Regions from separate parts of the Spongiibacter tropicus DSM 19543 genome, predicted to be linked through region 2. Evidence: predicted binding sites of a transcription regulator. Region 2 holds the regulator's gene; each other region holds the start of a gene.
What was found. The regulator LexA, encoded in region 2, represses DNA repair genes until DNA is damaged. The targets are predictions, from matches to a motif close to ACTGTNTNTANANACAGT.
Positions count from the first base shown of each region.

Region 1: G411_RS0101705 (YebG family protein) is a predicted target of LexA. The motif match lies at 5,243-5,260, and genes of this name have one in related genera.
Region 3: recN (DNA repair protein RecN) is a predicted target of LexA. The motif match lies at 2,250-2,267, and genes of this name have one in related genera.

Region 1 covers NZ_ATUS01000001.1:326,693-334,681, forward strand. Annotated here, with positions in the region: gene G411_RS0101680 (peptidylprolyl isomerase) at 1-381, shown strand, start outside; gene G411_RS0101685 (UDP-2,3-diacylglucosamine diphosphatase) at 385-1,131, shown strand; gene G411_RS0101690 (MiaE family protein) at 1,165-1,776, opposite strand; gene G411_RS0101695 (DUF1289 domain-containing protein) at 1,844-2,314, opposite strand; gene acnB (bifunctional aconitate hydratase 2/2-methylisocitrate dehydratase) at 2,524-5,151, shown strand; gene G411_RS0101705 (YebG family protein) at 5,295-5,573, shown strand; gene G411_RS18950 (efflux RND transporter permease subunit) at 5,622-7,989, opposite strand, start outside.
Region 2 covers NZ_ATUS01000004.1:95,601-103,589, reverse strand. Annotated here, with positions in the region: gene mfd (transcription-repair coupling factor) at 1-228, shown strand, start outside; gene G411_RS0115330 (CsiV family protein) at 267-1,055, shown strand; gene G411_RS0115325 (S-methyl-5'-thioinosine phosphorylase) at 1,020-1,766, opposite strand; gene G411_RS20790 (mechanosensitive ion channel family protein) at 1,759-2,808, opposite strand; gene G411_RS0115315 (DUF6763 family protein) at 3,143-3,463, shown strand; gene lexA (transcriptional repressor LexA) at 3,613-4,215, shown strand; gene G411_RS0115305 (hypothetical protein) at 4,218-4,625, shown strand; gene G411_RS20785 (hypothetical protein) at 4,654-4,920, opposite strand; gene G411_RS0115295 (hypothetical protein) at 4,999-5,478, opposite strand; gene topA (type I DNA topoisomerase) at 5,490-7,989, opposite strand, start outside.
Region 3 covers NZ_ATUS01000001.1:1,562,090-1,570,078, reverse strand. Annotated here, with positions in the region: gene fur (ferric iron uptake transcriptional regulator) at 70-483, shown strand; gene recN (DNA repair protein RecN) at 544-2,211, opposite strand; gene grpE (nucleotide exchange factor GrpE) at 2,434-2,988, shown strand; gene dnaK (molecular chaperone DnaK) at 3,120-5,048, shown strand; gene dnaJ (molecular chaperone DnaJ) at 5,232-6,356, shown strand; gene G411_RS0107325 (YhjD/YihY/BrkB family envelope integrity protein) at 6,440-7,819, shown strand; gene dapB (4-hydroxy-tetrahydrodipicolinate reductase) at 7,816-7,989, shown strand, end outside.

The DNA of each region.
Region 1 (7,989 bases), on a different contig from region 2:
ACCATTTTTCACCGCGTGATCGACGGCTTCATGATTCAAGGCGGCGGCTTCGAGCCCGGCATGAAACAGAAAGCCACCCGCGAGCCGATTGAAAACGAAGCCGACAACGGCCTGAAAAACGACCTCGGCACGCTGGCCATGGCCCGCACCATGGACCCGCACTCTGCCAGCGCGCAGTTCTTCATCAACGTAAAAGACAATGACTTCCTGAACCACAGCGGCAAAACCATGCAAGGCTGGGGTTACGCGGTATTTGGTAAAGTCACCGACGGCATGGACGTGATCAACCAAATTAAAGGTGTTCGTACCACCAGCGCCGCCGGCCACCAAGATGTGCCCGCCGAAGACGTCATCATCGAAAAAGCGGAATGGCAAGACTAAGTCATGCGCTGTCTGTTTATTTCAGACTTGCATCTGGAAGAGGAGCGCCCGGCCATCAGCCGGGCGTTTTTCCATTTCCTGAAGCACGACGCTGCCAACGCCGATGCGCTGTACATTCTCGGCGACTTTTTCGAGAGCTGGATTGGTGATGACGACAGCAGCCCACTGATTAGCAACGTCAAACAGGCCCTCAAAACCCTGAGCGACCGCGGCTGTGCCCTGTACTTTATGCGCGGCAATCGCGACTTTCTGGTGGGACAGGATTTTTGTGACAACGTCGGCGCCACACTGCTGAGCGATCCAACGATTATTGAACTGGACGGCGAAGCGACACTATTAATGCACGGCGACAGCCTGTGTACCGGCGACGCCGAGTATATGCAGTTTCGGGAAATGGCCCGCTCCCCCGCTTGGCAGCAACAGGTTCTGAGCAAATCGCTGAACGAACGTAGAGCGCTGGCAAAGCAATTGCGAATGGCCAGCAGTGAGGCCAATAGCAACAAGGCCGAAGACATTATGGATGTCACTCCGGCAGAAGTACTGGAGCAACTGCGTCAACATAACTGCCACCGGCTTATTCATGGACACACTCACCGCCCTGCCCGCCATGCACTGGCACTGGACGGCAAACCCGGCGAAAGAATCGTGCTGGGCGATTGGGATCAGCGCGGCTGGGTACTGGAAAGCACACCGGACAAACTCGAACTGCGCCATTTCCCGATCGACGCCAACAGCGACCAAACAGCGTGAAGCGCTACTCTAGGCAAATTCAGGCTAGGCAAATCAGGCCGCGCACGGCGGCCCACTGTGAAAGCGGAATGCCGTGTCTGCCGACTCAATCAGCTCCTGCTCTCGCTGCCGAAAAACCGCAACCCGCTCGTCAATCGGCTCTCCGGCATAGGCTGCAGCCAGGGTCAGATAGTCTTTGAAGTGCCGAGACTCCGACTTCAGCAGCGACAGATAAAAATCTCGCAGCTCATCGTCCAAATGGGGCGCAATTTTGGCAAAACGTTCGCAGCTGCGCGCCTCAATCAGTGCGCCACAAATCAGAATATCAATCAGCTTGCCCGGATCACTGCTGCGCGCCAACTCGCGCAGACCATTGGCATAGCGAGACGACGACACATGCCTGTATTCCACGCCACGCTTTTTCATAATCGCCAGTACCTGCTCGAAATGCCGCAGTTCCTCGCGGGCCAGCCGCGACATTTTATTGAGCAAATCCAGCTTATCGACGTAGCGAAACATCAGATTAAGGGCCGTTCCCGCCGCCTTCTTTTCACAGTTGGCGTGATCAATCAACAGCTCTTCCGGGTGTTCTAGAGCGGCATCTACCCACGCTTGCGGCGTTTCGCAGGGGAGAAAATCGAGAACTTCGGAAATATCGATTGCCATAACACCGGTGCCTGAGGGAAGTACAGATTAAAAGAGGGCGCGAGTATACCAGTGTCCACGCACGGGCTCAGCCTTCCTGTTTTTGAATATAGCGCCCGATATAGCGCTCGTAGTGAGCTTGCGAGAGCAGGTAAAACTCACGATCAATGGCCTCGCGGATCTGCAACAGGCTTTGGTCCTGCCAGGCCGCATCGACCAGAAAGCCGTATTGGCGCGGCTCCTGAATCTGCCCTGCCCCGGCCCGCAGTAATTGAAACAACCAGATATGCGGCGCTTTCTGCGCGGGATAACGCACCCGCTGCACATCCAACTGCCAGGCCAGCAATTCGGCATTCACAATGTGCAATTTGTCTTCCATTACCTGTACCAGAAAACGGTCCAGGCGCTGATCGATACTGCGCTTTTGCTCCTGACTGTAGCTGTTCCAGTTAATCACCTCGTGGCAAAAACGCTTACAGCCCCGGCAGACATCATCGCCGATACCCGTCGAACATACGCCGATACAGGGGGTTGCCACACGGCCAAGCAGATCAGACAAAAGACACTCCAGTGGGATTTACCGCAGCCGCAAAGGGTAAGTGAGACCACCGCCTCAGACAAGCCCTTCGAGCGTTCCGGCAAACCTTAACCTGAGTAGGGTTTTTAAGTATACTTGCCACCCCATTTCGCATCGATGACGGGCATCGATAGCCCCGGCCTCCGGCGATCCCGGACTACGGGTACCGAAACTGAAGAGAGGAGTTAATTGTGCTAGAAGCCTATCGCAAGCATGTTGAGGAGCGCGCAGCGCAGGGTATTGTCCCCAAGCCCCTGAACGCTGAGCAGGTCGCCGGTTTGGTTGAACTGCTGAAAAACCCACCCGCCGGTGAGGAAGCCACGCTGCTCGACCTGATTTCCAACCGCGTACCACCGGGTGTTGACGAAGCCGCCTATGTAAAAGCAGGCTTCCTGTCTGCCCTTGTTAAAGGCGAAGCAAGCAGCCCTCTTATTTCCAAGGAAGAAGCCGTTAAACTGCTGGGCAATATGCACGGTGGTTACAACATCGCAACGCTGGTCGATCTGCTCGACGACGCGGCTCTGGCTCCTCTGGCCGCCGAAGAGCTCAAGCACACCCTGCTGATGTTCGATGCTTTCCACGATGTGGAAGAAAAAGCCAAAGCGGGCAACGAGCACGCTAAAGCGGTCATGCAAAGCTGGGCCGACGGCGAGTGGTTCACCAAGCGTGACGACGTGCCGGAAAGCATTGTTAAAACGGTCTTCAAAGTTACCGGTGAAACCAATACCGATGACCTGTCTCCCGCTCCCGATGCCTGGTCGCGTCCCGACATTCCGCTGCACGCGCTGGCAATGTACAAAATGGAGCGCGACGGCCTGACGCCTGACCAACCCGGTCAAATCGGCCCCCTCAAGCAAATTGAAGAACTGCAGAAAAAAGGCCACCCCATCGCAATGGTTGGCGACGTTGTGGGCACGGGCTCTTCACGTAAATCTGCCACTAACTCTGTGCTGTGGTTCTTCGGCGATGATATCCCCGGCGTGCCCAACAAGCGCGGCGGCGGTGTTTGTATCGGCGGTAAAGTTGCACCGATCTTCTACAACACCATGGAAGACGCAGGTGCACTGGTTTTCGAAGCCGATGTAGAACAGCTGAATATGGGCGACGTGATCGAAATCCGTCCCTACGACGGCGTAATCAAAAATGTTGAAACCGGCGAAACCGTCAGCACTTTCGAGCTGAAGTCCGATGTACTGCTGGACGAAGTACGCGCTGGCGGCCGTATCAACCTGATTATCGGCCGAGGCCTGACTGCCAAGGCCCGCGAATCTCTGGGTCTGCCCACCTCTGACTTGTTCCGAGTACCGGCGCAACCGGAAGACACCGGCAAAGGCTTCACCTTGGCACAGAAAATGGTTGGCCGCGCCTGTGGTCTGCCTGAAGGCCAAGGCGTTCGCCCCGGCACCTACTGTGAGCCGAAAATGACCACCGTGGGTTCTCAGGACACCACTGGTCCGATGACTCGCGACGAACTGAAAGACCTGGCCTGCCTCGGCTTCTCTGCCGACCTAACCATGCAGTCGTTCTGCCACACAGCCGCATACCCCAAGCCCGTGGATATCGACACCCAGCACACCCTGCCCGATTTCATCATGACTCGTGGCGGTGTATCTCTGCGTCCCGGTGACGGCATCATCCACAGCTGGCTGAACCGCATGCTGCTGCCCGACACCGTAGGTACTGGTGGTGACTCGCACACCCGCTTCCCGATGGGTATTTCTTTCCCCGCGGGTTCCGGTCTGGTTGCGTTCGCAGCAGCGACCGGCGTCATGCCACTGGATATGCCCGAATCTGTTCTGGTTCGTTTCAAAGGCAAAATGCAGCCCGGTATCACCCTGCGCGATCTGGTTCATGCCATCCCCTACCAGGCGATCCAAGACGGTCATCTGACTGTTGAGAAGAAAGGTAAGAAGAACATCTTCTCTGGCCGTATTCTCGAAATCGAAGGCTTGGAAGGTCTGACCGTTGAGCAGGCCTTTGAACTCTCAGATGCTTCTGCTGAGCGCTCTGCGGCAGGCTGTACCATCAAGCAAGGTGTTGAGGAAATCTCTGAATACCTGCGCTCCAACATCACCCTGCTGCGCTGGATGGTCAGCGAAGGCTATGGCGATCCGCGTACTCTCGAGCGTCGCGCCAAGAAGATGGAAGAGTGGCTGGCCAATCCGAGCCTGTTGCAGGCCGACGCCGACGCGGAATACGCAGCGGTTATCGAAATCGACCTCGACCAGTTGAACGAGCCTGTGGTCTGCTGCCCGAACGATCCCGACGACGCCAAACTGCTGTCAGAAGTGGCTGGCGACAAGGTTGACGAAGTGTTCATCGGTAGCTGCATGACCAACATCGGTCACTTCCGTGCGGCCGGCAAACTGCTGGATGCGCATAAAGGCAACCTGTCGACCCGTCTGTGGCTGTCACCGCCGACGAAAATGGACCAGCACACGCTGATGGAAGAAGGTTACTACAACATCTTCGGTGCAGCCGGTGCACGCATGGAAATGCCAGGCTGCTCGCTGTGTATGGGTAACCAGGCGCGTGTCGCCGACGGTGCAACCGTGCTGTCGACCTCCACGCGCAACTTCCCCAACCGTCTGGGTACCGGCGCAAACGTCTACCTGACCTCTGCCGAGCTGGCCGCCGTTGGTGCCATCGTTGGTAAGTTGCCGACGCCTGCCGAGTACATGGAATACGCCAAAGATCTGAACAGCATGTCCGCGGAAGTTTACCGCTACATGAACTTCGATCAGATCGAGTCCTTCCAGAAAGGTGCCGAAGAAGGCGCTCGCATCGCCGCAGTGGAAATCACCGAGGTTTCTGCTTAAGCGATTTGCGATCTGTCGCAGAGAAGCCGCCTTCGGGCGGCTTTTTTTATGCCTGACAGGCTTGCGCAGATAAAATCTCCTTGCAATAAATACTGTATTTACATACAGTATTTTGAAATCTCAAACGCAATCAGAGGTGAAGCATGGCGGTTATAGCCAAGTGGATGTGTGACCGGGACAACACGATGTTCGACAGTAAGAAAGAAGCAGATGCCCACGATAAGATGCTGGAGCTGGCAGAGCAATTTACTGCCTTGTTGCAGCGGGAGATTTCCGGCATAGACGACGCTCAGGCCGAAGATTTCGGTATTCTTCTATCTCGTAACAAAGAGCTGCTGATGCAAGCCTGCAAGGGGAAAGTTGAAGCACTGGACGACATCAATAGCGCCGTGACCAGCGATACCGTACGCAAACTTGCCTGAATCGTAATGCCCCGCTTCCAGCGGGGCATTTCACTTCGCTCCGTACCCCTATGAACGCTGACTGCCCTGCTCTTCGCGATCAGCAAGGTGCGGGAAGTATTTCATCAGGTAGGGGCGACGCAGCACTAGAAATGCTGACGGCACAAACACCAGCGACAGAATCGTAGCCAGCACCGTCCCCCCTGCCAACACCACAGCAAACGGTGGCCAGAACGTCCCCTCGGCAATCAGCAACGGCACCAGGCCAGCCACCGTGGTAATGGTTGTCGAGCTGATGTGGCGGGTACAGGCCGCAACGGTATTCACAATCTCATTGCGATTTCCCGCCATCGCCAATGGCGAGGCTTTCAACTCTGTCAAAATGACAATCGCCGCATTTACTGCGAGCCCCATCAAGCCCATCAGACCGATAATGGCCGTGAAGCCGAAGGGATATGAACCTAACCAGAGGCTGAGCATACCCAGCCCGGCAGATTGAATCGCGACGATAAAGACCAGCGCCGACAGGCGGAATGAGTCAAAGGCCATGACTACCGTAACGACTAGCAGCACTACAATAATGCCCACACTGCTGAGCAGCTTGCCCACCGCGCTATTGCGGCTCTCCGCTTCACCACCAACCTCCAGTTCATAACCGGCAGGGACAGCAAAGTTTTCAGCATCCAATGCGCTGCGAACAGCGGCCAATACCTTGGCCGGCAATACGCCATCGCGGATATATATTTCTACCTTGTTCACCCGCCGCCCATCGCGACGAGTAATCTGTGCCTGCGCCGACTCCAGCCGCACATCCGCAATCGCCGACAGCGGCCTGGCGCCGGTCGGCAATATCAGTGGGAAAGACAGGAAACGGTCAACGCTGGTTTCCTGAACGCCATCACCGGAAACCCTCACAGGCAACTGTTCACTGCCATCCAGCAAGCTGCTACTGACAATACCGTCGACGCTGGCAGCCAGCAGTGAGGATAAGTCTCTCAAGCCTACCTGGCTACGCTGAGCCTCGCTCTCTTCCACATCCAGCCACAGTTTGGGCACTCGTTCCCCAAGCGAGTTGCGCACGTGGACAACACTCTCGGTCTTCAACGCAATAGCGCGAAGCTCGTCACCCAGGCGGCGAAGCTGCTCCAGATCGGCGCCGTATAAGCGCAGCTCAACCGGGGCAACCGTCGGCGGCCCCTGCCCCAGACGACGAATAATCGGCTGATACTCGGGGAAAGCATTATCCAGCTCCCGCTGCAGTTGCCCGACCAGTCGGTTTGCTGCCGCCGGATCGCTCACACGCGTCATCGCCTGGGCATAATGGGGCGTGCCATCGCGGTTATCCAAGAGATTGTAATAAAACGAGGGCGCGCTGCGACCAATAAACCAGTGCAGTTCTTCAACTTCTTCATGCGCTTCAATAACTTCGCTCATGCGCTCCGCTGCACGACGCGTTGCCGCAATGCTGGAGCCCGCAGGCAGGTACACCTCTATATCGATCATGTCGCGATCAGACGGAGGAAAGAATTGCTCCGGCAACTGCTGGGCCAGCATGAACCCTGCCAGCGGCAAGGTACAGCAAAGCAAAGCGGCCCGGCGCGGCATTGCCAGACAGCGACTGAGAAATTTCCTGAAGCTGCGATCCAGTGATCCCGCAGATATACCGGGACGATGCTCTGCCGCCAGCAGCCTGCCTGCCACGGGAGCAATGATAAACAATGAAATCAACCAGCTGCCGAACAGCGCAAAGATCACCGAATTGGCCAGGGGACCTACAAACTCACCGGAAGCACCGGGCATCAAGGCAACCGGCATAAAAGTCAGTACCGTTGTCAGGGTCGAGCCCAGCAAAGGCACCCACAAATGTTTGAAAGCCTTGGTTGAAGCCGCCACCGGGGAATAGCCCTCTTCCCTGTAGCGCCTAACCATATCAGCCACCACGATGGCGTTATCGACCATAATCCCCAGCGCGACAATCAGCCCGGTCACCGACATCTGGTGGATGGGCAACCCGGTAAAGAACATGCATGACAGCGCGTATAGCATCGTCAGTGGTAACGACAGTGCGACGATGAACGCCGATCGCCAGCCTAAGGTGAACAGCAAAATTACGAAGATAAAGAAGAAGCCCAGCGCGATATTGCCCAACAACTCATTCAAACGCGCCGTCGTATAGCGCTCCTGGGAAAACAGCTCTTCAATCACCACCTCGTCAGGCAGCGTCTCGCCGAACTCGGCAACAGCTTTGCGCAGTGATGCGGTCCATTGATCGCCCCGCATCGTCGGGAGCATACGAACGGCGATAACAATCGCCCGCTCGCCATGCACTTCGGCAATATCCTTCTGCGAGACCGGCTCACCGCGATAGACCCGGGCAATATCCTGCAACTGCAGTGAACCGCCATGTTCCTGCGTCAGCAAGGGTGTACGTCGGATC
Region 2 (7,989 bases):
ATAGGCCTGAGTAAAATCGAGGCATCCGGCGCGGGCGGTCGTATAGAGTTTGCCGACGACACAAAGGTTGAGCCCATCAACATTGTGCAACTGGTGCAGAAAAATGCTGCACGCTACCAGCTCGACGGCGCCAATGCGCTGCGCTTTAAAGAGCAGACGGAGGCCGCAGAACAGCGCATTGAGGCAGTGGAACGCTTGCTTGATCTGCTTGCACCCAGTACAACATAGGCCGAGCGCCTCTCGTGACAAGGAAAGAGATTCCCACTATGCATCGCCAACGCTTCTTCGCCCTCCTGTTCGCCACACTGCTCAGTGCGGGCGCGCTGGCTCAGCCCGACGGGCGCTATCAGATCGATCTGGTGGTTTATGCCAACACCGATCCTGCCGCACAACAGGCCGAGGTCTGGCCAGACAATCTTCACCTGCGCTACCCCCACGACTGGGTCCGGCTGAACAACCAAGGGGAAGCGAACCTCAGCCGTGTCGGCACCAACCACCCACAGTTTGCCAAGGCCCTGCGCTCTCTAAAGCTGTCATCGCGTTATCGCATACTGACCCAACTGAGCTGGATACAGGATTTAGAGCCCAGAAAACGCGCACCGGCGGTTCTTATTCAAGGGGGGGAGCGCTACGGCGAGCACTATGAGTTGGAAGGCTATGTTCGTATCGCGCTGGAGCGCTATCTGTATGCCGAGCCACAACTCTGGCTTTCGCGCTTTGGCTACCAGCAGGGCAATTACTACTTGCCCAGACGGCCCAACCGCCATCAGCCGATTGACGAGGAAGTGGAGATCCCGCAGGAAGACACCCTCCCCCCGCAGGAGGCACTGGTGGAATTCCCTGGCACAGACATGAGTATTGAAGATAACGCGCCCAGCCAACCGGTCATTCCGGTAGGCGCCGAGCCGGTAGAACGGATCGTAGTGATGAGTGAAGAACGCCGCATGCGCAGCGATGAGCTTCACTATATCGATAACCCGCTGTTTGGCCTGCTGATCATGATCAGCAAGCCCCAAACTTCAACCGTGGCTGAGGATACACTGAGCCAGCAGTGATTTGACCTGCAGCATGCCGGTATCGATAACGGCCTGAATATCTTCCATCGTAATCAGGGTGTCGCTCAATCCGGCACCCGGATTAACCACCAGACACACCGAGGCATAATCCAGCCCGGCCTCTCTGGCAAGCGCAGCCTCAGGCATGGCTGTCATCCCCACCATATCATTGCCGTCTCGCGCCAAGCGTTGAATTTCCGCCGCCGTTTCCAGGCGCGGCCCCTGTGTTACCGCATAGGTACCATAGGGCTCGACATCAATATCCGCCGTCTGGGCTGCGGCACACAATCGCAGGCGTAACTCTTCGCAATAGGGGTAACTAAAATCGATGTGTTGGACATTGCCATCCCGGCCATCGTAGAACGTGTGCTCGCGCCCCCAAGTGTAATCATTAATCTGCTCCGGCAAGGCAATTACCCCCGCAACAAAGCGCTCACTGATGCCACCCACTGCGTTCACTGCAATAATCTCACCCGCACCGGCGTCTTTCAGCGCTTGAATATTGGCCCGGTAGTTGATCGCGTGCGGCGGCAGCGAGTGCCCCACACCGTGACGGGGCAGAAACAGAAATTCCGCGCCCTTGTATCTCATCTGATGAATCGGCGCGCTCGGGGCACCGTAGGCAGTCTCCACCTCGCGGGTACCCAACAACTCCGCGCCGGGCCAATCGCACAAGCCCGTTCCACCGATCACCGCAATCGTTTTAGGCATTCTCAATGTCTCCTGCTTCGCTGCCATCGCGAGCAACACGCTCTATTTGTACCGGGTCCATTTTGATAGTACTGGTTGGGTAAGCCACATCGGCCCCCAGCTCATGAACAATCTCGAGAATGTTCAGCAGGATGTCCTGCTTAATTTCATGGTATTTCACCCACTGCGTCGTCTTTGTGAAGGTATACACAAAGAAATCGAGTGAAGACGCATTAAAGCTGTTGAAATTGACGATCAGTGTCTTGCGGGTATCAATTTCGGGGTGGTTGGCCAGCATTTCCCGGACCTTGCTGATAATCGCCGGAATATGCTTCGCATCGTCATAGCGCACACCGATAGTTTCATATATGCGGCGGTTCAACATGCGCGAGGGATTTTCAACCGAAATCTGCGTGAAGGTGGCATTCGGCACATAAAGCGGACGCTGATCAAAGGTCCGTATGCGGGTTTGCCGCCAGCCGATATTTTCCACTGTCCCCTCAATATTCTTGTCGGGGGACCGAATCCAGTCTCCGACAGAAAACGGGCGATCGAGATACACCATCAACCCACCGAAGAAATTCGCCAGCAAATCCTTGGCGGCAAAGCCCACCGCGATCCCGCCGATACCCCCAAAGGCCAACACCCCGGAGATACTGTAGCCAAGGTTCTGCAGAATCATCAGCACTACGACGATAATCACCGCGCTGCGCACCAGCTTGCCGAGCGCCATGACGGTTGTCTGGTCGATGGGCTCATCGTCGTCGCCATATTCCCGCGACAGAATCCCTGTTTCTATCTCTCGAACCAGCTTGACCAAAAACCAGCCAAGAATCGCCATTACCGCTACCGCGCGGAAGGGCTGTAGCGCCGAAAAGATATCCGCATCCGTACTTTCGCCAATAATCTCCAGTACGTGACTGGCACCAACGACCCAAATCATCAGAATTAGTGGCTTGCGAGACGCCAGCAACAAGGCGTCGTCCCAGAGGTTGTGCGTTCTGGCAAATTTCTCCGCCAGCTTATTGAGCAGTCGTCCGACGAATAAGTTGGCCGTCAGCATGATCAAGACGACGATAAAGACTTCTGTAAGCCATGGGTAATTAGAAAACTCCACACCCTTTAGCCAGTCCTGAGACAGCACCGCAGTTCCTCCGCGCTAGACAGATTATTTGTTATGACCGCGTCCGTTATAGCTGGCTGCACTAAAAAAGCGCGGTCAAAATGGGAAAAGCAGTTTAACTTAGGTAGCCATCCCTCTGAAAGCGCTTGGATTTCGCCATGCATCCAATAATTCACTAAGGAGAAACCACGGTTATCGACGCGCAAATACCGACTGGACACCCCAAGGGGAAGTGATAGCTTGGTGCAAAAGTCGAAGAAAGGAGGCAAGCGTTATGGCGAGCATAGCTCCTCAAGTTGGCAGCTGGTACAAAGACCTTGAAACTGACCAGCAGTTTGAAGTCGTTGCGATCGACGACCGGGAACACACCATCGAAGTGCAAATGATTGATGGCGAGATTTGCGAATATGATCTGGAGAGTTGGCGACAGCTCGCCCTGCAGAGTATCGAAGAACCCGAGGACTGGCGTAATGCCTTTGAGCTCAGCGACGACGACTACCGCGACTGGGGCGACGGCTTAATACCGGAACAACTCTGCAACCCCTTACACGAAATAGAAACTGACGTCGTCAACGGCCTTTTTGACGACTACTGAAACCCTCTCCCCCCTCTGCCCGCCCACGGCTTTACTGGGGCGGGCCTCTTCACACCATACCCTCGCTTCAGAAAATACAGGGCAGCGCTTGCACTGGATAAAATACTGTATATACTCACAGTTACTGTATAGATAACCAGACCGCGATTATGGAAAAGCTAACTGCCAGACAAGCTCAGGTTCTCGAACTTATCAAAAGCCATATTGAAGACACAGGCTACCCTCCGACGCGGGCAGATATTGCCAAGGAGCTGGGGTTCCGCTCGCCCAATGCGGCGGAAGAACATCTCAAGGCACTGGCGAGAAAAGGCGCCATTGAAATCATTCCCGGCGCTTCTCGTGGCATCCGTCTTCCGGAAGAACTCGGCATCCCCATTGTGGGTCAAGTGGCAGCAGGTAGCCCTATCCTCGCGGAGGAGCACATCGAAGATCACTGCGCCATCTCGCCAAATTTGTTTACCCCGGCTGCAGACTATTTCCTTCGTGTTCGCGGTGACAGCATGATCAATGCGGGCATCTTCGAGAACGACCTCCTCGCCGTTCACCGCACTCCCGTTGCCCATAACGGGCAGATTATTGTCGCGAGAATCGGTGACGAAGTTACCGTTAAGCGCCTGCAGAAAGAGAAAAGTAACCACCGCTTGCTGTTAATTGCGGAAAACCCGGACTACGCCCCCATTGAAGTTGACCTGCGTGAACAGGACTTTGCTATCGAAGGCCTGAGCGTAGGCGTATTGCGTCGAGGAAACTGAACATGGCTTTTGAACAACGCCCTCTTTTTGATCAGCAGCACCCGGCTGACAACGCGCACATTACGGAAATCACCCTTAGCAGCCAGGCGCAACTGTCGCGCACTCTGCTGTCCGCCATGCTGGGCCAGCTCTGCGGGAGCACCGATCCGCGCTGGCTTTGCTGGGTTGCAGATCGGCCGGTCAAACCGCTACTGGACGCCAACAGCCCTGAACGAGGACAGCGCATCCTGCAAGTCGTTGTAAATGAAGGCAGCCTCTGCAATATCGCTGCTCGTGCCCTTGAGCGCGGAAAGAGCCACACCGTCGCGGTGTTACTGAAAGGCTCACTGGGAGCTGCCGAGCGACAACTGCTAACCCAAGCTGCAAAGGCAGGTCAGGCCGAATGTCTGGTAATCCACTTACAGGATTAATTGAACGTATACAGAAAGGAAACCGTGCTCAATGCACGGTTTTAGATTGAGGCAACACGCCGTCAATGGCGTCTTCATCATCATCGACATCATCTTCCACGTCATCGCTGATGATCTGCGCGGCTTCCAGCCCCGCCTGCACCATAACCCTGGCCAGCTCCAGGCATGAGCCCGGAATCTGCTTGCGGGTCTCATCAGAAAAGCGAATGGTCACCAACGGCTGCTCATCGCCCTCAGAGCGCTGCAGCACAATATCGCCATTTGCCAATTCAACCAGTTCTAAATAAGACAGCACAGAATATCCCTTGAGTCGATCTTGCCCGAACAACGGGGTTGACCGGTAGTGTAACAAAGGCAGCCTATCTCCGGCCAATCAGTATTCCTGCAGCGTCGCCCGATGCCGGTTCACGGTATCACTCAGGAACTCCAGGGCCTCCCAGCTCCGTTGCAGCGAGTCATCCTCACCGCGAGAAGAAGCAATAAGTGCGCCGGAAGATGCCTGCACCGCAGAGGGCGCATTGATAAACGCGTATTCCAATACCCATTTGAGTCGCGCGTCATGGCTTTCCCTGTCAGCCAGTTCCGCTATTTCCGGCGGATGCTCACCTGATGAGAGGACGCGGGCCGAATAACGACCGATAGGAATCGCCTGCTGAAACCGGGGTTGCTGGAATAGCAAATCCGCTAAATGGCTCTCGTAAGCCAGCCGCAGTTGCCAGAGACAGGATTCAAGACAAGCCCGATGGAAATGCCCTCCCCACTCTTCCCGACTGCCCTCGGTCAGTTGGTTCAAATACTGTCGGGCAAGAAACAGATGGAGGTTGCATTGCCCTCGGTAGGTTTCTGACGACATGCTGTCCCGCCCTATTTGTCTGATGTCTTACGGCTGGTCTTTTTCGCTTTGACTCTCGCCACCCATTTCCCGCCTTCATAAAAGGCTGACCAACCGCTGGGTTTTCCCTCAACTTCTGACTGTACGTACTGCTCTTTCGTCTTACGGCTGTAGCGAATCACCGTATCGCGACCTTCGTCGTCCTCAGCAGGCGCCGAGAACAGGAAGTTGTATTTGGGGTCAATTTCCGCCTGATGAGGGAGGATTTCTTTTACCAGAGGCGCCCGGGTCTCCCGATTCTTGGGGAAACCGCTGGCGGCGAGGAACAGCCCTGACGCCCCATCGCGCAACACGTAGTGATCATCCACTTTTTCACAGCGCAATTCGGGCATGGACACAGGGTCCATTTTCGGCGGCGCGGCCTCCCCATTGCGCAGCAATTTGCGGGTATTCTTGCAGTTCTCATTGGTACAGCCAAAATACTTGCCGAAACGGCCGGTTTTCAGCTGCATATCGGCCCCGCATTTATCACACTCGATGACCGGACCGTCATAGCCCTTCACTTTGAAGGTGCCGCGCTCGACCTCGTAGCCACTGCAATCCGGGTTGTTGCCACAGATGTGCAGCTTGCGCTGCTCATCGATCAAGTAGCTTTCCATTGCCGTGTTACAGATCTTGCAACGATGCATACTGCGCAGTACGCGGGATTCCGCCTCGTCGTCATCCGCATCGATGCGCACAAATTCCTCGCCAGGAACGAGATTGATGGTCTGTTTGCAACGCTCCTTTGGCGGCAGTGAATAGCCCGAGCAGCCCAGAAACACGCCGGTACTCGCCGTACGAATTTGCATATTGCGACCGCACTTCGGACAGGAGATATCTGTTTCGGTAGGCTGATTGCTGCGCATGCCACCGTCGTCATCTCCGGCCTTTTCCAGGCTTTCCGTGAACGCCGTGTAAAAGTCGTCCAGCAGCGCTTTCCAGTTACGATCACCGGAAGCGACGCTGTCCAGCGACTCTTCCATGCGTGCGGTAAAACTGTAATCGAGGAGGTTACTGAAACTTTCAACGAGACGGTCGGTGACGATATCGCCCATCTTCTCTGCATAGAAGCGACGGTTTTCCACCTTGACGTAACCGCGATCCTGAATCGTGGAAATAATCGCCGCATAGGTTGACGGACGACCTATACCGCGTTTTTCCAGCTCTTTGACAAGGGCCGCTTCGGTATAGCGCGGTGCCGGTTTGGTGAAGTGCTGGCTGGGGTCAACCTTGACCAACTGCAATGCGTCACCCACCTTCACATCGGGCAACTCCTGATCTTCTTCCTTTTTACTGGCCGCGGGAGGCTGCACTTTCATAAAGCCGTCAAATCGAACGACGCGCCCGCGGGTACGCAATTCAAAGTCGCCCGCCTTAACGATAATCGACGTACTGGTGAATTCCGCAGGCGCCATCTGACAAGCCACAAACTGCCGCCAGATCAGGGTATACAAGCGCTCTGCGTCCCGCTCCATGCCCGAGAGCTGAGTGGGCTCGACGTTGACGTCTGAGGGACGAATCGCCTCGTGAGCTTCCTGAGCCCCCTCTTTACTGGAGTAGCGCTGCGGTTGGTCCGGCAGGTAACGATCGGAAAAATGCTCACTGATATAGTCCCGGCAAGCGGCAACGGCATCGTTGCTCAAATTTGTCGAGTCTGTACGCATGTAAGTGATGTAGCCAGCTTCGTAGAGCCGCTGCGCCAGCATCATGGTTTTCTTCACACCAAAGCCCAGGCGGGTACTGGCGGCCTGTTGCAAGGTGGAGGTAATGAAGGGAGCTCCCGGTTTGCTGCGCGTGGGTTTATCTTCGCGCCCGGTTACCGCGTAATCGGCTTTTTGCAAGGCCTCGACCGCCGCCATGGCACTTTGCTCATTGCCGGGACGGAAGGCATTATCGCCCTGCTTCTTCACCTCCAGGCGCAGACTGCCGGCCTCGGCGCTGTTATCAGTGTGAATTTGCCAGTATTCCTCGGGAACAAAGGCCCGAATCTCTTTCTCGCGCTCAACAATCAGACGAACGGCCACTGATTGCACCCGTCCCGCGCTCAGCCCTCGAGCGATTTTTGCCCACAACAGTGGCGAGACCATATACCCGACCACCCGGTCGAGGAAACGGCGCGCCTGCTGGGCGTTCACACGGTTGATATCGAGTTCGGTAGGCTGAGAAAAGGCGTCCTGAATCGCCTTTTTGGTAATTTCGTTAAACACCACTCGCTTGTAGCGAGTCTGATCACCACCAATGGCTTCACGCAAATGCCAGGCAATGGCCTCTCCTTCGCGGTCAAGGTCCGTCGCGAGGTAGATGGTGTCGGCCTTTTCAGCCAATTTCTTCAGTTCGCTGACCACCTTTTCCTTGCCGGGCAGAATTTCATAGCGCGCCTCCCAGCCATGCTCGGGATCAACGCCCATTCGTGCAACCAGCTGTTCACGCGCCTTCTTCTTTTTATGCTGCGCTTTCTCTTCCGGTGACATTTTACGGGTCAAGGCAGCC
Region 3 (7,989 bases), on a different contig from region 2:
GGGTTCCAATCGCTCGCAGAGGCGGGGATAATATCGCAATCCTCTACACAACGCTAAGGTCAGTGCTTTATGTCAAGCGAAAACCAAGAACTCCGCAAGGCTGGTCTGAAAGTCACCTTGCCACGGGTCAAAATTCTCCAACTGCTTGAGCAGGCCGAGGCCGACAATCAGCATTTCAGTGCGGAAGATGTTTATCGCTCGCTGATGGACTCGGGAGAAGACGTAGGTCTGGCAACGGTATACCGCGTGCTGACCCAGTTTGAGGCGGCCGGTCTGGTGGTGCGCCACAACTTCGAAGCCGGTCACTCGGTATTCGAGCTGGCGAAGGGCGAGCACCACGACCACATTGTTTGTATGGAAACGGGTGAGGTCATCGAGTTTTACGATGACATCATCGAAGAGCGTCAGCACAAGCTGGTGGAAGAGCGCGGCTACGAGCTGGTCGACCACAGCCTGGTTCTGTACGTTCGCCCCAAGAAGTAAGCTTTTTTCTGTGTCGGCAGTGATCGCTGCCGACACCGTGTCTCGATGCTGGCGCCTCGCTCAGTGGCGCGTCGCCAGCATTTCTCTCGCGTGAGCCAAGGTGTTTTCGGTAATCGCAATCCCGCCCAGCATCCGGGCAATTTCCTCAATTTTCTGGTCATCGCCCAGCGCGTGCAGCTCGGTACGCACGCTGTTCTTATCGCCGGTTTTCTGCACGAGAATATGCTGATCGCCCTGGCTGGCGACCTGTGCCTGATGAGTCACGCACAATACCTGGCTGCGTGAGCCGAGGTCGTGCAGCAACTGCCCGACAATTTCTGCGGTAGCGCCGCCAATGCCTACGTCCACCTCGTCGAAAACCACGGTGGGCACGGTGGCAACCTGCGCCGTCACTACCTGAATGGCCAGGCTGATACGCGACAGCTCGCCGCCGGAGGCGATTTTATGCAGCGGCCCCATGGCGGCATTGGGGTTGCTGCGGATCAGAATCTCAATATCTTCGTTGCCGTGGTTATGGGGCTGGTCGCTGTCGAGTGGGGTAATGGCAAACTCGATCTGGCAGTGTTTCATGGCCAGTTCGCTGAGTTTTGCCTCGATACTTTTCTTCATTTTTGCGGCCGCACTGCGCCGTTGCTTGCTGAGCTTTTCAGCTTTCTTGCGATAGTTCGCCAGGGCGGTGTCGCGCTCACTGCGCAGGGCGTCGAGTTTTTCGTCGGTGGCATCCAGCGTGTCGAGCTGCTCTTGCAGTGATTCCTGCAGTCCCGGCAGCTCTTCCGGTTGAATGCGGTGTTTGCGGGCGGTCTGATAGATGGCGTCGAGACGCTCTTCCACTTGCTGCAGGCGTTGTGGGTCCAGCTCGGTTTCGTCGGTAACGCGTTGCAGTTCGCTGGCGGCCTCCTCAATCTGGATGCGGGCGCTTTCCAACAGGGAAATGGCGGCTTCCTGTGACGGGTGGCCGTGCTGGCAGCCTGTCAGCGACGACAGGGCCTGTTGAAGAATGCCCATGGCATTCACTTCACCCTCTCGGCAGAGCGCGAGGCTGTGATGGTTGGTGGACAGGATCTGTTCGGCATTGGCGAGCTGTTTCTGCTCGATTTCCAGTTCTTCGACTTCTCCCGGCTGAATGGCCAGTCGGTCGAGCTCTTCCAGTTGGTAACGCAGCAGTTGTTCCTGAGCGCTCTGCTCGTCGAGCTGGCTTTCCAGTTGGGTGAGCCGCTTATTGAGTTTTTGATAGTGGCTGCAGTCGTCACTCAGTGCGCTGCAGAGTTCAGTGGCGCCGGCAAAGGCGTCCAGCAGTTCGCGCTGATACGGTTTTTTCAGCAGCGATTGATGGGCGTGCTGGCTGTGGATGTCGATGAGCAGTTCGCCCAGTTCGCGAACGTCCTGCACTGTGGCGGGCTGGCCGTTGATGTAGGCGCGCGAGCGACCCTCTTTGGTAATCACCCGGCGGAGTCGGCATTCATCGCCGGCCAGCAGTTCCCGTTCCTGCAGCCACTGGCGGGCGCGGGGAATCTGGCTGATGTCGAATTCGGCGTGAATGTCTGCCCGCTCTGCGCCCGCCCGCACCACGCCGCTATCGGTGCGATCGCCCAGTGTCAGCCCCAGCGCGTCGAGCATGATCGACTTGCCCGCGCCGGTTTCCCCGGTCAGTACGGTCATGCCCGGTTGTAACTCGACTTCCAGTGATTCGGTGATGGCGAAGTTGCTGATGCTCAAGTGAACCAGCATGGCGTGGCTCCCGTGGGTTGGGTGTTTGGGTTTTGATGTCTGGTTATTTATACAGTAGTTGGCTCGGGTGGCTCAATAGTTCTGGCGGGTGACGCGTGAAATTTTCTTCCTGCCCTTGAAAATGCGGCGGTCGGCCCCATTGTCGAGCCAGCTCGATCCCGCGGGGTCGCACACTATTACAGGCGGCAGGGCCGCAGATTTGAAAGACAGGAGGCTGCGAACGTGGCGGAAGAACAGGATAAGGCTCAGGTATCGGAAGAAGAGCTTCAGGAGCAGGTGACTGATAGCGGTGCAGAGGCCGAGGCCGGGGATGATCTGCAGGCGCAACTGGACGCGGCTCGTCAGGAGGCGGCCGATGCCAAAGAGCAGGCCCTGCGCGCTGCGGCCGAAGCGCAGAATGTGCGCCGTCGCGCCGAGAAAGACGCCGAGAACGCGCGCAAGTTTGCGCTGGAGAAGTTCGCTGGCGACATGCTGGGTGTGGCCGATAACCTCGAGCGTGCACTGGCTGCCGCCGATGTGGAAAACGAAACGCTGAAGCCGCTCGTTGAAGGCGTGGAGCTGACGCGCAAAGCCTTGCAGGACGCGCTGGCGCGTCACAATGTTGAGGCGATTGATCCGACTGGGCAGCCCTTTGATCCCGAGTTTCACGAGGCGATGGCCATGGTGCCCAATCCCAGTGTTGAACCCAACACGGTGATTGATGTGATGCAGAAAGGCTACACCCTGAACGGCCGACTGTTGCGCGCCGCGATGGTGGTGGTCGCCAAGGGCGAATAAGCCACGTAAATATTTGCATAAATGCACGCCGTGCCCTTGAAAAGTCGTGAAAAGGGCCAATATCTACGGCAAGAACACAGTTTTGGGGCGAAGCGCCCCGCGCAGTAAACAGCGAATGCGGAGTAACAATTATGGGCAAGATTATCGGTATTGACCTGGGGACCACCAACTCCTGCGTTGCCGTCATGGATGGCGACAAGGTCAAGGTTATTGAAAACGCGGAAGGTGCGCGCACCACGCCGTCTATCGTCGCCTACACCGACGACAATGAGATTCTGGTTGGTCAGAGCGCCAAGCGTCAGGCGGTGACCAACCCCAACAACACCCTGTATGCGGTGAAGCGCCTGATTGGCCGCCGTTTTGAGGATGATGTTGTACAGAAAGACATCAAAATGGTGCCTTACACCATCAGCAAAGCCGACAACGGCGATGCCTGGGTGGAAGTTAAAGGCGAGAAGCTGGCGCCCCCGCAGATTTCTGCGGAAGTGCTGAAGAAAATGAAGAAGACGGCTGAAGACTATCTGGGTGAGAAAATCACCGAGGCGGTTATCACTGTACCGGCTTACTTCAACGACTCTCAGCGTCAGGCCACCAAAGACGCGGGCCGCATTGCCGGTCTGGAAGTAAAGCGGATTATCAACGAGCCAACGGCGGCTGCACTGGCCTACGGTATGGACAAGGCCAAGGGCGATCGCACCGTGGCCGTATACGACCTGGGTGGTGGTACCTTCGATATCTCCATCATTGAGATTGCCGAGGTGGATGGCGAGCACCAGTTTGAAGTGCTGGCGACCAACGGCGACACCTTCCTGGGTGGTGAAGATTTTGACCTGCGCCTGATCGACTACCTGGCGGAAGAGTTCAAGAAAGAAAATGGCATCGACCTGAAAGGCGATTCGCTGGCGGTTCAGCGCCTGAAAGAGGCGGCGGAGAAGGCCAAGATCGAGCTGTCTTCCAGTCAGCAGACTGAGGTGAACCTGCCTTACATCACGGCAGATGCGACCGGTCCCAAACACTTGGTGGTGAAGTTGAGTCGCGCCAAGCTGGAGTCGCTGGTTGAAGATCTGGTTAAGCGTTCGCTGGAGCCGATGAAGACGGCGCTGGACGACGCGGGTCTGAGCACCAGTGAAGTCGATGAAGTGATTCTGGTCGGCGGTCAGACTCGTATGCCGCTGGTTCAGACCAAGGTGACGGAATTCTTCGGTAAAGAGCCGCGCAAAGATGTGAACCCCGATGAGGCGGTTGCCATGGGTGCGGCTCTGCAAGGTGCGGTACTGTCTGGTGACGTGAAAGACGTATTGCTGCTGGACGTTACCCCGCTGACGCTGGGTATCGAAACGATGGGCGGCGTAGCGACGCCGCTGATTGAGAAGAACACCACGATTCCGACCAAGAAGTCGCAGGTGTTCTCAACGGCTGAAGATAACCAGACGGCGGTGACCATCCACGTGGTTCAGGGTGAGCGCAAGCAGGCGGCGGCGAACAAGTCGCTGGGCCGTTTCGATCTGGCCGATATTCCGCCCGCGCCGCGTGGTCTGCCGCAAATCGAAGTGACCTTCGATATCGACGCCAACGGTATTCTGAATGTATCGGCGAAAGACAAGGCGACCGGCAAAGAGCAGTCGATCCGCATCACCGCTTCCAGCGGTCTGAATGAGGACGAGATCGAGCAAATGGTGCGCGACGCCGAAGCCAACGCTGAAGCGGACAAGAAGTTCGAAGCGCTGGTTACCGCTCGCAATACTGCTGAAGGTCTGGCCAATGCGACGCGCAAGACGCTCGAAGAAGCTGGCGACAAAGCCAGTGATGAAGAGAAGTCTGCCATTGAGGCGGCGCTGAGCAAGGTTGATGAGGTCATTAAAGGTGACGACGTCGACGCTATTGAGGCGGCGACCAAGGAACTGACCGAGGCCTCTGGCAGCCTGGCACAGAAAATGTACGCTGAGCAGGCGGCGCAGGCTGAAGCAGCCGGTGGCGCTGAGCAGGCTGAGGCCGGCAATGCGGCAGACGATGTGGTCGACGCCGAGTTTGAGGAAGTGAAGGACGACGACAAGAAGTAAAACTGCGCGGGGCGATGCCCCGCCGGGTTTGCCGCGAACGGGAGACGGAGGACGCTGAAAGCAGCAGGTTTGCGCGGCGTTTCGCCAACTCCCGTTTCGCGTGTCTTGTCGGTGAAATTTTAATCTGGCGGCGGGCTGCGTGTGAGCGCTGTCCCCGCCGCAGATAAAGCGTGAAACGAAACGATGTCAAAACGCGATTACTACGAAATTCTGGGCGTGGAGCGAAGCGCTGACGAAAAGGAAATTAAAAAGGCCTATCGTCGCATCGCCATGAAGAATCACCCGGACCGCAACCCGGATGACCCGAAAGCAGAGGATATCTTCAAGGAGGCCACCGAGGCCTACGAAGTGCTCTCCGATAAAGAAAAGCGCGCGGCTTATGATCGCTTTGGTCACGAAGGTGTTGGCGCGGGCGCCGGCGGTTTTGGTGGCGGCGGTGGTGCCGGATTTAGCGATATTTTCGGCGACGTCTTTGGTGATATTTTCGGTGGCGGCGGTGGTCGTCAGCGTGGCCCACAGCGCGGTGCGGATTTGCGCTACACCTTGGAAGTGGATCTGGAGCAGGCGGTGCGCGGCACTACTGCGAAAATCCGCATTCCTACTTTGGTTGCCTGTAAGACCTGTGACGGCAGTGGTGCCAAGAAAGGGTCTACGCCGCTGACTTGTGGCGCCTGTAATGGTGTCGGGCAGGTGCGGATGCAGCAGGGCTTCTTTGCTGTGCAGCAAACCTGTCCAAACTGTCGCGGTACCGGCACCATTATTTCTGACCCCTGTTCTGACTGTCATGGTCAGGGCCGGGTGGAAGAGACCAAGACGCTGTCGGTGAAAGTGCCAGCCGGTGTGGATACTGGTGACCGCATTCGCCTCAGTGGCGAGGGCGAGGCCAGTCCTGACGGTGGTCCGGCAGGGGATCTCTATGTGCAGATCGCGGTGCGTCCGCACCCGATCTTCAAGCGCGATGGCAAACACCTGCACTGCGAAGTGCCGATCGGCTTTGCGGATGCGGCATTGGGTGGTGAGCTGGATGTGCCGACGCTCGATGGTCGTGTGAAGCTGAAGATTCCCGCCGAAACCCAAACTGGCAAGTCTTTCCGCCTGCGCGGTAAGGGCATCACGCCGGTGCGTGGTGGCAGTACCGGCGATCTGATCTGCAAGGTTGTGGTGGAAACACCTGTGTCGCTGAACAAGCGTCAAAAAGAGTTGCTGCAGGAATTCCATGCGAGCCTGGAAGGTGATGACAAACAGTCGCCGCGCAAGAAAAGCTGGTTCGATGGCGTGAAAGATTTCATCGACGATATGAAGCTCTGAGGCGGGAGGGGCTTGCCCCTCTCGACTTGCCCTGCATTTTTCTCCATCCTGAAAGCCTTTGATTCAGCTCGGGCACCCGTTTTATGGATAAAACCCTCAACCGTTTTGTCGCGGAGCGTCTTTGGGCGCCGGAAGTGGCGGCCTACAGTTTTTGGCGAAAGCGGCTGATCTACCTGCTGCGCTACCTGTATGTGGTGCTGGATGATCTTGCCAAAGGTGAGCTGACGCTGCGCGCCATGAGTCTGGTATACACCACGCTATTGTCGATGGTGCCGCTATTGGCGGTGAGCTTCTCGGTGCTGAAAGCCTTTGGTATGCACAACAAGCAGCTCGAGCCCATCATGCTGCAATTTCTGGCGCCGATGGGCGACAAGGGTGTTGAGATTACCGAGAAGATCATCGGTTTTATCGACAACGTCAAAATCGGCGTGCTCGGCACCTTCGGTATTGCCCTGCTGTTTTATACGGCCATCTCGCTGATCCAGAAGATTGAGGCAACCTTCAACCATATCTGGCGCCTGGAGCAGCACCGCAGCATCGGGCGGCGTGTGGCCGACTATGGCAGTGTGATGCTGATCGGGCCGCTGTTGGTGTTTTCGGCCATCGGTCTGTCGGCCAGTGTGCTCAGTGGTGGCGCTGTTCAGCAGGTAAGTGAGCAGCTGCCGCCGATAGCCATACTGGTGTCGTTTTTGACCGCGGCGGCGCCCTATCTGATGATCATCTGCGCCTTTACCTTCTTTTATATGTTTATCCCCAATACGCGGGTCACCCTGCGGGCGGGCTTGGTGGCGGGTGTCGTTTCGGGCGTGCTGTTCCAGAGTCTGGGCTGGGGCTTTGGCAGCGTGGTGGTCTCCGCCAGTGACAGTGGTACCTATGCGATCTACTCGGGCTTTGCGATTCTGATTCTGTTCATGATGTGGGTCTATATAAGCTGGCTGATCCTGCTGGTGGGCAGCAGTGTTGCTTTTTATGTGCAACATCCGGAATATGTCGTCCCCTCGCGGCGCAGTGGCGATATGAGTATTCGTCAGCAGGAGGATCTCGCTCTCGGCATTATGACGGTGCTGGCGCAGCGCTATTACGAAGGGCGTCGGCCGCTGAGTGCGTCGGAGTTCGTGGCGCGCCTGCGTGTGCAGATTCAGGGTGTGACCCGCGTTTTGCGCGCCCTGCGCACGGCGGGCTTGATCACCGAGAACAGTGAAGATCCACCGAGATACCTGCCCAATGCGCCGCTGGAAAAAGTCACCGTGCGCGAGGTGCTGGAGGCGGTGCGCAAAGAGGGGGGTGACGGCATTATTCGTGTGCGCCCGCGCAGCGAGCCCGGTGCCGTGGCGGAGGTGCGCAAATCGATAGATCAGGCAGTGAATGATGCGCTTGCCGAGATGAGTGTTAAAGACATGGCGAGGGTGACGGTTGAAGAGCCGGAGCGGGCGCCGCATGCAGATAAAGTGGAACAGACATGAGTGTAAAAATTGCGGTAACCGGCGCGGCTGGCCGAATGGGCAAAACCCTGATCGAGGCAATTTCGCTGGCAGAGGGTTGTGAGCTGGCGGCGGCGATTGAACGGCCTGAGAGCAGCCTTATCGGTGCCGATGCCGGCGAGCTGGCAGGTATTGGTGCCTGTGGCGTATCG